2 regions of the Mycobacterium sp. NPDC050853 genome follow, and region 2 is predicted to be linked to the other one. Evidence: predicted binding sites of a transcription regulator. Region 2 holds the regulator's gene; the other holds the start of a gene.
The links. Region 2 encodes LexA, which represses DNA repair genes until DNA is damaged. Its sites were predicted from a motif close to CGAACANNTGTTCG; they were not measured.

Region 1 (7,155 bases), on a different contig from region 2:
ACGTCGGCTGCGGCCTGGGTCACCGCTCCCATCGCAGGAAGTTCGGGGATGCGCGAGGACACCCCGACCCCGGGCAACCGGTCTGGCCGCTGCGCCGCCGCAGCACCTGCCACCCACAGACCCTCCCGCCGCGACATACCAAAACAACCCAGCGCACCGGCGGTGGCCAGGGCCTCGACCTGCGGCGTGGTCAGCTGGATGCGCCCGGTCAGTTCAAGCAGAGAACCAAAGGGGCCGTTCGTATCCCGTTCATCGACGATGGCCTGCGCCAGATCAGTGCCGATATGACGAACCGCGCCCAGGCCTATCCGCACCTCGAGTCCCCGGTTCTCCAAAGTCGCGTAGGACAGGCTCGCACCGACGTCGGGACCATGGACGGTAACGCCGTGTCGGCGCGCATCGGCCACCAGGGACTGCGGAGAATAGAAGCCCATCGGCTGGGCGCGCAGCAGCGCCGCGCAGAACGCGGCCGGATGGTGCAGCTTGAACCACGACGAGTAGAAGACCAGCGAGGCAAAGCTCTGCGCATGACTTTCCGGAAATCCGAAATTAGCAAAGGCGTAAAGCTTTTCATAGATCCGATCGGCCTCACTGCCGGTGATGTCGTGCAGGCGCGCCATGCCTTCATAGAACCTGGCGCGCAGCCTCTCCATTCGCTCGGGTGAGCGTTTGGAGCCCATCGCGCGGCGCAGCTGATCGGATTCGGCGGGACTGAACCCGGCCACGTCAACGGCCAGCTGCATCAGCTGTTCCTGGAACAGCGGAACTCCTAGGGTTTTATCCAACGCGGCCGCCATAGAGGGATGGTCATGCTTCCACGTGCGAGGCTGACCACGTTGCCTCTCATTGTGCCGCTTGATATACGGGTGCACCGAGCCGCCCTGGATGGGGCCGGGCCGGATGAGCGCAACCTCCACCACCAGGTCGTAGAAGCACTGCGGTTTCAGCCGTGGCAGGGTAGCCATCTGCGCGCGCGATTCCACCTGAAACACCCCCACCGAGTCGGCGCGCGCCAACATCTCGTACACCGCCTGCTCCGATAGATCGATCTGGGCCAGGTCGACCTTGATGCCCTTATGATCGCGGACCAGGTCGATGCAGTAGTGCAGCGCCGAGAGCATGCCCAGACCCAGCAGATCGAACTTCACCAAACCCACTGCGGCGCAGTCATCTTTATCCCACTGCAACACGCTGCGGTTCTCCATGCGCGCCCATTCAACGGGCACCACGTCGGCCAGCGGCCTATCGCAGATCACCATGCCGCCCGAGTGGATACCCATATGTCGGGGGAAGTTCCGGATCTGCTGGGCCAGGTGAATCACCTGCGACGGAATACCGTCGGCCTCGGCGGCATCAGCCAGCCCACCCCAATGCCCGAGCTGCTTGCTCCATGCATCCTGCTGCCCTTGCGAATATCCGAGAGCTTTGGCCATGTCCCGCACCGCCATCCGGCCACGATAGGTGATGACATTGGCCACCTGAGCGGCATACTCCCGGCCGTACTTGTTGTATACGTACTGGATGGCCTGCTCGCGCAGATCGGATTCGATATCGATATCGATATCCGGAGGCCCATCCCTTGCCGCGGAAAGGAAGCGCTCAAAGAGCAGACCGTTGGCCACCGGATCGACGTTGGTGACACCGAGTGCGTAACAGACCGCCGAATTGGCAGCCGACCCGCGGCCCTGGCACAGAATCTTGCTGCGGCGGCAGAACTCCGTGATGTCGTGCACCACCAGGAAATACCCCGGGAAGTTGAGCTGCGCAATGATTCCCAGTTCCCGTTCGATCTGACCGTATGCCTTCTCCGCTGCCACCCTGGGGCCGTACCGGCGTGCGGCACCCTCCAGGGCAAGGTGCCGCAACCAGCTGTCCTCGGTATGCCCAGCCGGGACGCCGAACGGCGGTAGTTCGGGCGCAATGAGCTTCAGGTCGAAGGCACACGCCTCCCCCAGCTCGGCCGCTGCGGTCACCACCTGCGGGCAGTGTGAGAACAGCCGTGCCATCTCGTCCCCAGAACGCAGATGAGCTCCGCCCACTGGGTCCAGCCATCCCGCGGCATCATCGAGGCTCTTGCGTGCCCGTACGGCCGCCATCGACATGGCCAGCCGGCCGCTATCGGGTGTGGCGAAATGTGCTGCGGTAGTGGCGATCATTCCCGTACCGAACTTCGGCGCCAGCGCGGCGAGCACAGCATTGCGTTCGTCCTCGTCCGGGTGCCCGTGCCTGCCAAGCTCGACGCTGACCCGACTTGCTCCGAACCGGTCCACGAGACCGGCAAGCGCCTTCTCCGCGGCGGCCGGGCCACCATCGGCGAGCGCGCGCCGCACGTGCCCCTTGCGGCAACCTGTCAGGATGTGCCAGTGCCCTCCGGCCGCCTCGGTCAATGCGTCAAGGTTGTAGCGCGGCTTACCTTTCCGGTCCTTGGGCGTGCCGCCTGACAGATGCGCTGCGGCCATCTGCCGCGAGAGCCGCCGGTACCCTTCCTGCCCGCGGGCCAGTACCAGCAGATGTGTGGAGTCCTCGGTATTTCCCTGCCCACCAAGGGATAGTTCCGCACCGAACACCGTGGGCAGGCCAAGTTCTTTCGCCGCTTCCGCAAAACGGACCACACCGTAGAAACCGTCATGGTCGGTAAGCGCCAGCGCCTTCAGGTCCAGGCGCGCCGCCTCTTGCGCCATCTCCTCGGGAAGGCTGGCACCGTCGAGGAAGCTGAACGCCGAGTGCGCATGCAGTTCCGCATAGGGCATCCCCGAACGCCGGCGCTCACGAGTGGCCGGCTCATAGGGCGGGCGCTTGCGGCTCCAGGCCGGGCCATCTCCACCATCGCCCGGGGGCGCATGAGGACTCGGGCGCCCGTTGAGCACCCGCTCCATCTCCGCCCACGTCGGCGGGCCATGCGACCAGCCCATTCACACAGTGTATCGAACATATGTTCGCAACAATATTCAGGTGAGGATCTCGCGATCCGGGCCCTTGGACGGGTGCGGTAGCGCCCGCCCAAGGACGGCCGATCAGCCGGTTTTGGACGGGGTGAAGACGCCTCGGAAGCGGACCTTCCCCGAAACGAGCCGGTCGTATGCTTCGGTGGCTTGATCCAGGGAGTAGGTCTCGATGATGGGTGTGACCTTGCCCTTGGCGGCGTAGTCGAGTATCTCGCCAAGCCGCTGCTGGCCGCCATGTGTAGAGCCGATGACCTTCTGGCGCATCATGTGAAACGGCACAGCCCCAGATGAGATTTTGAACGGGTGGTTGAAGTCCAGGCCGCTTAGAGCCACCCTGCCGTCCGGGCGCAGACCGGCCATCGCCTCCTGGGCGGTGGCGAACGCATTCGTGGTCACCATCAGCACATCAGCCCCGCCGATGTCGAGCAGCTCCTGCCCGTTGGCCACCACATGATCAGCCCCCAGCTGCAAGGCAAGGTCGCGCTTGTCCGGGGAATGGGTGATCGCGATCGTCTCGAACCCGCTGGCCTTGGAAAGCTGCAGCGCGACATGGCCAAGACCACCGATACCGACCACTGCCACCCGCTCATGGGGCTGGGGCTCGACGTCCCGGAAGCTGCTCCACGTGGTGTAACCGGCGCACATGATCGGTGCGGCCAGCTCATAAGACAGCCCGTCGGGCAGCAGCACCGTGCCCTCGGCGGACAGCGCGATGTACTCGGCATGACCACCCTGGGCGGCAAAACCCGAGGTTCGCGGATTGACACACCGCACCGCGGTCTGCCCGGTCAACGGACGATTCTCGCGGCAATAGGCACACCGCCCACACGCCGACTGCACCCAAGTGGCGCCCACCCGGTCACCGACCTCGCGGGTGCGCACACCCGCGCCCACCTCAACGACCTCACCCACAATTTCATGGCCGGGGGTCTGGGGGTAAATATCGCCGCCAAAGCCCTGCGTGGCCCACGCATCGGTGTAACACATGCCAGAGGCATGCACCCTGACCAGCACCTGCCCCGGCTCCGCCGTCGGGGTGGGCACCTCCTGAACCTCCCACGGCCGATTGGCTCCAGTCATCACGATTGCCTTCATAAAAATCGACTCCTCAACTCGTCATCAACAATGCCCACGCCGTCCAACGGAGCTGCGTCACACGGCAACCAACAAATACTGGCTAACTGTCCAGATAGCCCGAACACTAGTGCAGGCAGTATCGCAAATCAATAACTAGATAGTTACCTCTCGCGATACGAGGTTCCGAAGTTAAATGAACGACGCGCTAGCACTCACTAAGTACTGCCAGATGGCACACAACCACCCTCGCGGCGAAGAATTAGTAACTGAATAGTTACCTTTAGGCTCAGGAATATGCCGCCTGACGCTTCTGCCACCAAGAAGCGCCTGCTCGACGCCGCATATGCTGAGTTTGCGGAGTACGGGCTCGCCGGGGCCCGCGTCGACCGGATAGGTGCCGCGGCCGGAGCCAACAAGCGGCTGCTCTACGTCTACTTCACCAACAAGGAAACACTCTTCGACATTGTCGTCGCACACTCCATCGAGCAGATGTCCGAGGCGGTTCCGTTCACCCCCGAAGACTTGCCCGGGTATGCAGGTGCGTTGTTCGACCACCTGGTGAAAAGCCCTCAGCATCTCCGCCTGGCGACCTGGGCACAGCTCGAACGTCTCGATGCCGGCCCCTCGGAGACGAATGCCTACGCGACCAAAATCAAGGCCATCGCGGACACCTATCCTTCGGATGGCGATCTGGAACCGGCCGACATCCTGGCGCTCACTCTCGGATTGACCACCGCCTGGCTTGGTGCCTCATCGGCACTACGCGCACAGTCAGCAGCCGAACCCTTCTCCCCTGAACGCCTAGCCCGCCATCGCGCCACACTCATAGCGGCCGTCGAAGCGCTCATCTCGACGCAGGACGATCCGCGGCGCTGAACCCACTATGGCCGCATCCGACGCTGAGTTTCTCGAATCCGTTACAGACGGTCTTGCCGCACTGTCCAATGTCGAAGCGGTGACGCTGGGTGGCTCCCGCGCGCAAGGCACGCAGCGACCGGACAGCGACTGGGACCTGGCGGTCTACTACCGCGGCGATTTCGACCCCGAGGAACTCCGCCGAATCGGCTGGGAGGGAGAGGTCTCCGAGCTCGGCGCTTGGGGCGGCGGCGTGTTCAACGGCGGCGCATGGCTCCGCATCGACGACCGCGACGTCGATGTGCACTACCGCAACCTGGCGGTCGTGGAGGAGCAACTGCACCATGCACAGCACGGCGAGTTCCATATCGAGCCGCTGATGTTCCACCTCGCGGGAATCCCCAGCTATCTGGCGGTAGGCGAACTCGCTCTCAACCGCGTGCTCCGAGGGACGTTACCCCGACCGGAATACCCTGCAGCACTTCGCGAATCGGCGTCTAAGACGTGGCAGGAACGCGCCGCACTGAACCTGATCTACGCAGAGAAGAACCATGCACCACACGGACGGGTGACCCAGACCGCTGGACTGCTCGCAGTCGCCGCCACGGAGTACGCCCACGCCGCACTCGCCACACGCGGCGAGTGGGTGACCAACGAGAAACGTCTACTCGACAGCGCGGGACTCTCGGCTGTACACACGATTCTCGCGGACCTCTCACCCGACCCGAACGCGCTCAGACAAGCCGTTCACGAGATCCGCGAGCTCGGCGAAAGCCGCATCTAACCGGCGATCTTCGCCCGGAACGGGCCACCCACACTGTTGAACAGCAGGTCCCCGTTAGGCAGACCCTCGATGAGCGCATAGGCGCCGTTGCCCAGATTCGACTGGCCAAATATGGTGCGATGCACTGTTTCTCCGGTCTTCCAATCCAAGCCGGTGACTTCCCAGCCGTCGGCCTTGGTATAGCCATTGAGGAACACGACGCCCGAGGAGGTCGACACCGCAGGCACCATCGAGGTAGACACCACGTCCCCCCTTGCCCACGCCGAGGCCCAGCGATGCCCCTTGGGGTCCCATTCGAACCGCTCCACACCCTGCGGAGCAGGTGATACCGGGCCGTTGGCGAGCACATCGACCAGCCGATCCGGGGAACCTCCGGCGCCGATGTTTTGCACCACGAAAGCCCCGTAGCCGGTAGCCACCACCGATTGCTCGCTCTGGATAAACTCCGGCAGCGGCTCCTTCAGGCCCGCGGTGACCTGAATCTGATCGGCGATCCGATTGGATTTGACGCCTGGCTTCTGCTGGAAACCCTCCGGAATCTTGTTCCGCCAGAAGGCAACCAGCTTCATTCTGTCGGCACCGTCGGTGATGACGACGAGCTCATCGGAGTCCTTGCCAAACCCCATCAGAGTCGGCGTGGATCCCGTGCCAATACCGAATTTCACCGCGGGGGGCTGCCGCCCGAAGTCGTAGGGAGACGACCACGCACCGTCAGCCTCGTCGGTCGACAGTTTCGAACCCGTCCAGACGACCTTGCGCATGAGCTTGTCCGAGGCCACATAGATGCCGTTTTTATCATCCACGGCAATCGAATTCGACACGGTCTCGTCATCGCCAAACCGGATCTGCTGAATCGGAGGAGCGTCGAGGCCGCGGTTGAGGACAGCGAGTGCCCGGTTGGACTGCACCAGCAGATGCCCGTCGTAGGTCATCGACACACCGACGATGCCCTCGGGAGCGCCGAGCGTCGTCATGCCTTTGCCCAGATAGGGTTTGAAGTCGTAGGTCTTCGCTACCTTGATGCCCGCGGCCGGATTGTCCTTGTTCTCCAGCCCGAACTTGAGGATCTCGGCGTTCTGCGTCACGTAGTACAGCTGGTTGTCCTTATCGACCGCGCCGTAGACGCCGTTGATGAGTCGCTGCCATGTCGCCCCTCCCCAGTGATCCCGAATCGCGGCCTCGATCTGCTCGACGCTGCTGAATTTCTGATTGAGCACCACATCGAGATCCTGGACCGAGATCGGCGGTACACCTGGGGTTTCCAGCGATGCCACCTCACGGAATCCACCATCGGAGACATCCACATAGCGGACACCCGATGACGAGCTCACCCACATGTACTGCGGCGAAGTGGAGGCCATCGTGATGATGTTGACCGGACCACCGGGCACGCGCGGCATCGCGGCGGGATCGATATGGAAGGTGCCCCGCGGGATGGGGTCGGCGAAGCTGTCGGTCTGCGCGGAGTCGATATGCGTGATGCCGTACTTCTCC
Region 2 (7,155 bases):
CTGGTCTCGCCCGGCGGGGTCACCAAGGACGTCAACATCGTATTGCGTTGCGCATCATTGCCCTTCGTCGGCGATGCGCTCGGGCTGTTGAGACTGCCGCTGGCCATGCCGATCGTTCGGCTCACGGGCGCCTTGGCGCGAGCGACGCTGGGCCGCGCGGGAATGGCACGCGATATCCCCGATGTGCTGCGGGTTCTCTCCGATCTCCCCGAACCCCGGGCCTCGGCCGCATTCACCCGAACACTGCGTGCCGTGGTGGATTGGCGAGGCCAGGTGGTGACCATGCTGGACCGATGTTATTTGACTGAATCGGTTCCCGTGCAGCTGATTTGGGGTAGCGACGATTTGGTCATTCCCGTCAGCCATGGCCATTTCGCACACGCCGCGATGCCCGGCTCCACCCTGGAGATCTTTGACCGGTCGGGACATTTTCCGTTCCATGACGACCCTGAGCGGTTCATCCGCATCGTTCGCCAGTTCATCGCTTCCACCGAACCCGCCGAGTACGACGAGGCCGAGTTACGCCGCATGTTGCGCACCGGCGTCACCGAACATGCGATCAGCGGGGCCGCTCGCACACGCATGGCAGTACTCGACGCCATGGGCACCGACGAACGCAGCGCTACCTAATCGCACGAGAGACCAAGCGCTGTTAGAGGTTTCCGCAGTTCACGGGTACCCGAGTACGGAGCGCTCGGGAGACGTAGAGTCGAAGAATGAGCGTTGCTGTTGCGGTTGTTCGCGTATTCACCGACGAGACAGGCAAGTTCGGCAATCCCCTGGGGATCGTCAACGCAGCCGACGTGGCCGCGACGGAACGCCAGGAGGTCGCCACCCGGCTTGGTTTCAGCGAAACAGTTTTCGTCGATCTTCCTGCTGAAGGATCCAACACCGCACATCTGAGGATCTTCACTCCGGCATCCGAACTCCCCTTCGCCGGACATCCGACCGTGGGATTGGCGTGGTGGCTGCGCGAACGCGGGACGCCGGTCAATACCCTGCAGGTCCCCGCGGGGGTCCTCCAGGTGAACTACGACGATCGCACGTGGATACGGGCACGGTCCGAGTGGGCCCCGGAGACCGACTTCCACGAGTCAGACTCCCCCGCCGATGTGGAAGCCGCCGATCCCGCCGACTACGCGGATGAATTGCTGCATTGCGTATGGGCCTGGCAGGACCGCAACGCCAGCCTGGTGCGATCACGTGTGTTCGCCTCCGACCTGGGTCTCGCCGAGGACGAAGCGACCGGGGCGGTGGCAGCGCGGTTGACCGACTTGTTGAGCCGCGACCTGATCATCAATCAGGGCAAGGGATCGCAGATTCTCACGCAGTGGAGCCCGGAGGGCTGGGTGACGATCGGCGGCCACGTCGTCGCCGATCAATCGTTGACGTTGGACTAGAGCGGCCAGAGCGCACGACCAAAAGGTCAGGATGCCGTCGGTGCGTCCCGGTGGGCCCGCAGTGCGGCGATCTCGCGCTCGAAGTCTTCGGCTGAGCTGAATCCGCGATATACCGAAGCGAAGCGCAGGTAGGCGACCTCATCAAGATCGCGGAGCGGGCCGAGAATGGCCAGACCTACTTCATTGCTGGGAATTTCCGGGGATCCGGCAGCCCGGACGGCATCCTCAACCTTCTGGGCGAGGAGATTCAGTGCGTCGTCATCGACATCACGCCCCTGGCAGGCCCGACGCACCCCCTTGATCACCTTGTCGCGACTGAACGGCTCGGTGACGCCGCTGCGCTTCACGACGGCCAGCACAGCGGTCTCGACGGTGGTGAAACGACGGCCGCACTCAGGGCATGAGCGCCGTCGACGGATCGCCTGACCTTCATCCGCTTCGCGGGAATCGACAACGCGTGAGTCGGGATGACGGCAGAACGGACAGTGCATTACTGCTCCTTCGCCGGTTCTAGACTCCAAGTCGTTGGTCTGGATGGGCTGACGCACAGTGCAGCGCGCCCAGACCGGTGTCGAGGATACCCGTGCTCCGGCTCGTTCGAAGGTCACGTCCGTGCGCCGATCAGCCGACCGGGGAAACCAACGTCTGACCCGCTTGCACTGTCGCTGAATCGAGTTCATTCAGTTCACGAATCTTGGACACCACCGCCGCGCGCGGCGCATCCGGTGCGACACGCGAGGCCACGTCAGCCAGGGTCTCTCCTGGAGCGACCTGGACTACCGCCACACGATCCGGCAGGCCGGATCCTCCGATTCCGGCGGCGCTGATCTGTCCGAGCATCAGCAGCCACATCGTCGCCACCGCAGCGCCCACCGCAACGACGACGGTGGCCTTCAGGCTCACCGGTCGGCGATGATGCACTGCGGTCGAGACTCGAACCCCGGTGCCTCGGTACGCAACCGGCCGGCCGGCGGGCCTCCGGTATGCGACAGTGCGCACAGGCAGCGCACGACGTTGCGTCAGCGGGTATTGCGCGCTGTACGCACGTGCCTGCGGGGCGCACTCGCGTGGCGTGTATTCACGGCGTGTGGTGAGAACGTTTGTGCTCATCTGTATGCCCTTCCTGTCCTGTCGATCGGGAGGTCCGTTCGCTCTTATGTTCGAATGTACTCGATCATGTGTTCGATGTCCGAACATGTGATCGATTTGTAGCATCCACCACCGACAAGTGCTCCTGACCAGCGCTAATCACCACGCCAGCCGGCCACGGAGACGTAAAATGCGACACGCATCGAACACATGTTTGATAAAAGAGGTCGACAGGTCTAGATTCGGGCCCATGAGCGATACACCCAGCAAGGGATCCGCCACCGGTTCACTGACAGAGCGCCAGCGGACCATTCTGGAGGTCATCCGCGCATCGGTGAATGAGCGGGGCTACCCCCCGAGCATCCGCGAAATTGGTGACGCCGTCGGCCTCACATCCACTTCTTCGGTCGCCCATCAGCTACGCACGCTCGAACAGAAGGGCTTCCTGCGACGCGATCCCAATCGCCCACGTGCCGTTGATGTGCGAGGGATTGGCGATCTACAGAGGACATCGGCCACCACTGACGTGGCCGGTTCCGGCGATCTGCCCGAGCCGACATTCGTGCCGGTCCTGGGGCGTATCGCCGCCGGTGGGCCCATCCTGGCCGAGGAGGCCGTGGAGGACGTGTTCCCGCTCCCCCGCGAGCTGGTCGGCGAGGGATCACTGTTCCTGCTCAAGGTGGTCGGCGAATCAATGATCGACGCCGCGATATGCGATGGCGACTGGGTCGTGGTCCGCCAACAGAACGTCGCCGACAACGGCGATATCGTGGCCGCGATGATCGACGGTGAGGCGACTGTCAAGACATTCAAGCGGACAGCGGGTCAAGTCTGGCTGATGCCGCACAACCCACTGTTCGAGCCGATCCCCGGTAATGACGCCGCCATCCTCGGCAAGGTCGTCACCGTCCTCCGCAAGATCTAGGCTGCGCCCGGCGGCGCCCCGGGGGCACAGCCATCCTCTGTGTTCCTGCCGTCCGGAGACGGCAGGAACATCTGGAAATGCGCGACATCGTGCCAGGCGCCTAGCTTGTGCCCGATCTTCCGGTAGAGCCCAACCTGCTCGAATCCCATTGCTCGGTGCAGCTTTTCACTTGCCGCGTTGGGCACCACCACTACGGCCAGCACCGTGCGGTAACCCAGATCGCGGAGCCGATCGAGTAGCGCGGAATAGAGCCGGCGCCCCGTCCCCCGCTGGTGCCGAGTGCCGTCCACGTACACGCTAACTTCACACGCCCATTGGTAGGCGGTGCGCGATTTCCATGGCACCGCATAGGCATAACCAAGGATCTCGCCGCCATCCTCGGCCACTAGCCAGGCGTGCCGGTGGGCCGCCGACCGGATGCGTTCGGCAAGAACGACATCCGACGGCGGCACCTCCTCGAACGAGATGGCCGTATCGGTCACATACGGCGCATAGATCGCCGCACAGGCGGCCGCGTCGTCCGCAGCCGCGTCACGAATGATCATTGGGCGCTAGAGCGAACGCCCGATGATCTCCTTCATGATCTCGGTGGTTCCGCCGTAGATGGTCTGGACGCGTGAGTCCATGAAGGCGCGGGCGACCGGGTATTCACGCATGAAGCCGTAGCCACCGTGCAGCTGAAGGCAGCGGTCGATCAGGTGAACCTGCTTCTCGGTGCTGTACCACTTGGCCATCGCGGCCTGCTCGACACTCAGTTCCTTCTTGTTGAGCAGGGTGATGAACTCATCGACCATGATCCGGATCATCGTGGCATCGGTGGCGAGCTCGGCCAGCAGGAAGCGGCTGTTCTGGAAGCTCTTGATCGGCTTACCGAACGCCTTACGCTCGGACGTGTACTGGATGGTCGCCTCAAGCATGGTTTCCATGGCAGCGGCGGCCACGACGGCGATCGACATGCGCTCCTGCGGCAGGTTCTGCATCAGGTACACGAAGCCCTGGCCTTCTTCACCCAGCAGGTTGGCGGCGGGCACCCGAACATCGGTGAAGGACAGCTCGGCGGTGTCCTGCGCATCCAAGCCCATCTTGTCGAGCTTGCGGCCGCGCTCGAAACCCTCCATACCGCGCTCCACGACGATGAGGCTGAAGCCCAATGCACCCTTCTCGGGATCGGTCTGCGCCACCACGATCACCAGGTCGGCATTGATGCCGTTGGTGATGAAGGTCTTGGAGCCATTGAGAATGTAATGATCGCCGTCCTTGACGGCCCGGGTCTTGATGCCCTGCAGGTCACTACCGGTGCCCGGCTCGGTCATGGCGATCGCCGAGATCAGCTCACCGGAACAGAATCCGGGGAACCAGCGCGCCTTCTGCTCGTCATTGGCCAGGTCACGGAAGTACGGGCCCGAGACATCGTTGTGCAAAGTGAAACCGATACCCGACTGCCGGGCCTTGGTGACCTCTTCGCCGATGATGGCGTTGTAGCGGAAATCGATGAGGCCGCCGCCGCCGTACTCCTCGGGCATGTCGGTGCCCAGAAAGCCCTGTTTGCCAGCCTCAACCCAGAGGGAGCGGTCGACAATCTTGTTCTCCTCCCACTCCTCCCTGTAGGGCTCGGCGTGCCGAGCAAGGAAGGTCTTGAACGACTCGCGGAACAGTTCGTGCTCGGGTTCGAAGATGGTGCGTGTGAACTTAACGGCGCCGGCCATGATCACCTTCCGGTTTGGGTTTACGTACTCGGCAGAATGTATACCAACCCACTGGTCGGTCGGTACTCGCCTACTCTGCTTTGGCAGAGAGAAAGCCTAGGGTTATTCAGATGACCGTTGGTGCGTTTTCGGCTCTTCACGCAAGCGGCTCATCGCAACTTTCACACACGCACTGGGGTGCTTTCACACCTCAGGTCCGCGATGGAGAGGTCGTCGGTGTTGTTCCCATCGCCACCGACCTGGATCCGTCACCGCTGCTGCAGAACATTCCCGGTTCGATCCGACATCAGGCCCGAGTAACCGCGCCGTCCGTGCGCCGCGGCTGGCTACGGGACGGGCCCGGCCCCAGCGCGGCCCGCGGCTCTGACGAGTACGTGGAAGTGTCCTGGGGGGAGCTCACCGAACTGCTGGCCGATGAACTGCGGCGCATTGTCGATACCCACGGCAATGAGGCCATCTACGGCGGCTCTTACGGCTGGGCCAGCGCCGGACGCTTCCACCATGCGCAGAGCCAGGTGCATCGCTTCCTGAAACTACTTGGCGGGTACACCTTTTCGCGCCATTCGTACAGTCTGGGGGCAACTGGCGTCATCATGCCGCACGTCATCGGCACCCACGACGGGCTGTTCAAGAGGTCGACGTCATGGGACGTCATCGTCGAGAACACCGATCTGCTGGTGTCATTCGGCGGAATCGCCCTCAAGAACACGAGCGTCAATCATGGCGGCACCACCGCCCACCCGGCGCGCGATGCGCTCAACAGGTTCCGCGCCCGCGGTGGGCACATCGTCTCGTTCAGTCCGTTGCGCGACGATATCGACGGCGAATGCGCATGGCATGCACCGATTCCCGGGACGGACGTCGCGGTCATGCTCGCCCTGGCCCACGTGTTGGCTACCGAGAATCTGGCCGATCGGGCGTTCCTGAGCACCTACTGCACCGGTTACGAGCGATTCGAACGCTATCTACTGGGCACCGACGATGGCGTGCAGAAGAGCCCGGAATGGGCGGCGCCCATCAGCGGGCTCGATGCCGACGAGCTGCGGATCCTGGCGCGCCGGATGGCGGCGGGGCGCACCCTGGTGACGGTCAGCTGGTCGCTGCAACGGGTACGGCACGGCGAGCAGGCTCCGTGGATGGGTGTCACCCTGGCCGCGATGCTCGGCCAGATCGGGATTCCCGGCGGCGGTTTCGGCCACGGCTACGGCTCGATGAACGAGTCTGGCCTGGCTCCGCTCAGCTGCGGCCTGCCGACCCTCCCACAGGGGCCCAACCCCGTCTCGACGTTCATCCCCGTCGCGGCGATCAGCGAGCTGCTGCTGCGCCCCGGCCAGACGCTGGCCTACAACGGCCAGACGCTCACCCTGCCGGATATCAAATGCGTCTACTGGGCGGGCGGAAACCCGTTCCACCATCACCAGAACCTGCCGCGGCTGCGCCGCGCGCTGGCCCGTGTCGACACCGTCGTGGTGCACGATCCGGTGTGGACGGCGATGGCCAAGCATGCCGATATCGTGGTGCCGTCCACGACGGCCCTGGAACGCGATGACTTCTCGGGAAGCCGCAATGACCCGCTGCTAGTGGCGATGAAAGCCGTTGCGCCGCCATATGCAAACTCGCGCGACGACTACACCACCTTTTCGGAGCTCGCCGACCGCCTTGGGTTTGCCGAGGAGTTCACCGAGGGCCGGACAGCCGACGAATGGCTGCGCCACCTCTACGCCGAATGGGCCGGCACCCTGAACTTCTCGGTGCCGTCCTTCGATGACTTCTGGGCGCAGGGATACCTGCAGTTACCCACCGATGAGGGGCTGACGCTGCTATCGGACTTCCGGGAGAGCCCCGACGTACACCCACTACACACACCGAGTGGACGCATCGAAATCTTCTCGGAAACCATCGATGGGTTCGGGTACGCCGACTGCGGCGGATACCCCCAGTGGTACGAACCCACCGAGTGGCTGAACGGGAAACGCGCCGAACGCTTTCCGCTGCACCTGATCGCCAACCAGCCACGTACCCGGCTACACAGCCA

Region 1: AB0H22_RS02345 (error-prone DNA polymerase) is a predicted target of LexA. The motif match lies at 2,926-2,939, and genes of this name have one in related genera.

Annotation. Positions count from the first base shown of each region.
Region 1 is NZ_JBFAGW010000001.1:505,031-512,185, forward strand. Features, by position in the region: gene AB0H22_RS02345 (error-prone DNA polymerase) at 1-2,912, opposite strand, end outside; gene AB0H22_RS02350 (alcohol dehydrogenase catalytic domain-containing protein) at 3,015-4,040, opposite strand; gene AB0H22_RS02355 (TetR family transcriptional regulator) at 4,317-4,898, shown strand; gene AB0H22_RS02360 (nucleotidyltransferase domain-containing protein) at 4,906-5,661, shown strand; gene AB0H22_RS02365 (hypothetical protein) at 5,658-7,155, opposite strand, start outside.
Region 2 is NZ_JBFAGW010000004.1:230,274-237,428, forward strand. Features, by position in the region: gene AB0H22_RS15690 (alpha/beta hydrolase) at 1-630, shown strand, start outside; gene AB0H22_RS15695 (PhzF family phenazine biosynthesis isomerase) at 717-1,400, shown strand; gene nrdR (transcriptional regulator NrdR) at 1,427-1,891, opposite strand; gene AB0H22_RS15705 (LysM peptidoglycan-binding domain-containing protein) at 2,022-2,510, opposite strand; gene lexA (transcriptional repressor LexA) at 2,740-3,414, shown strand; gene AB0H22_RS15715 (N-acetyltransferase family protein) at 3,411-3,959, opposite strand; gene AB0H22_RS15720 (acyl-CoA dehydrogenase family protein) at 3,966-5,120, opposite strand; gene AB0H22_RS15725 (molybdopterin guanine dinucleotide-containing S/N-oxide reductase) at 5,231-7,155, shown strand, end outside.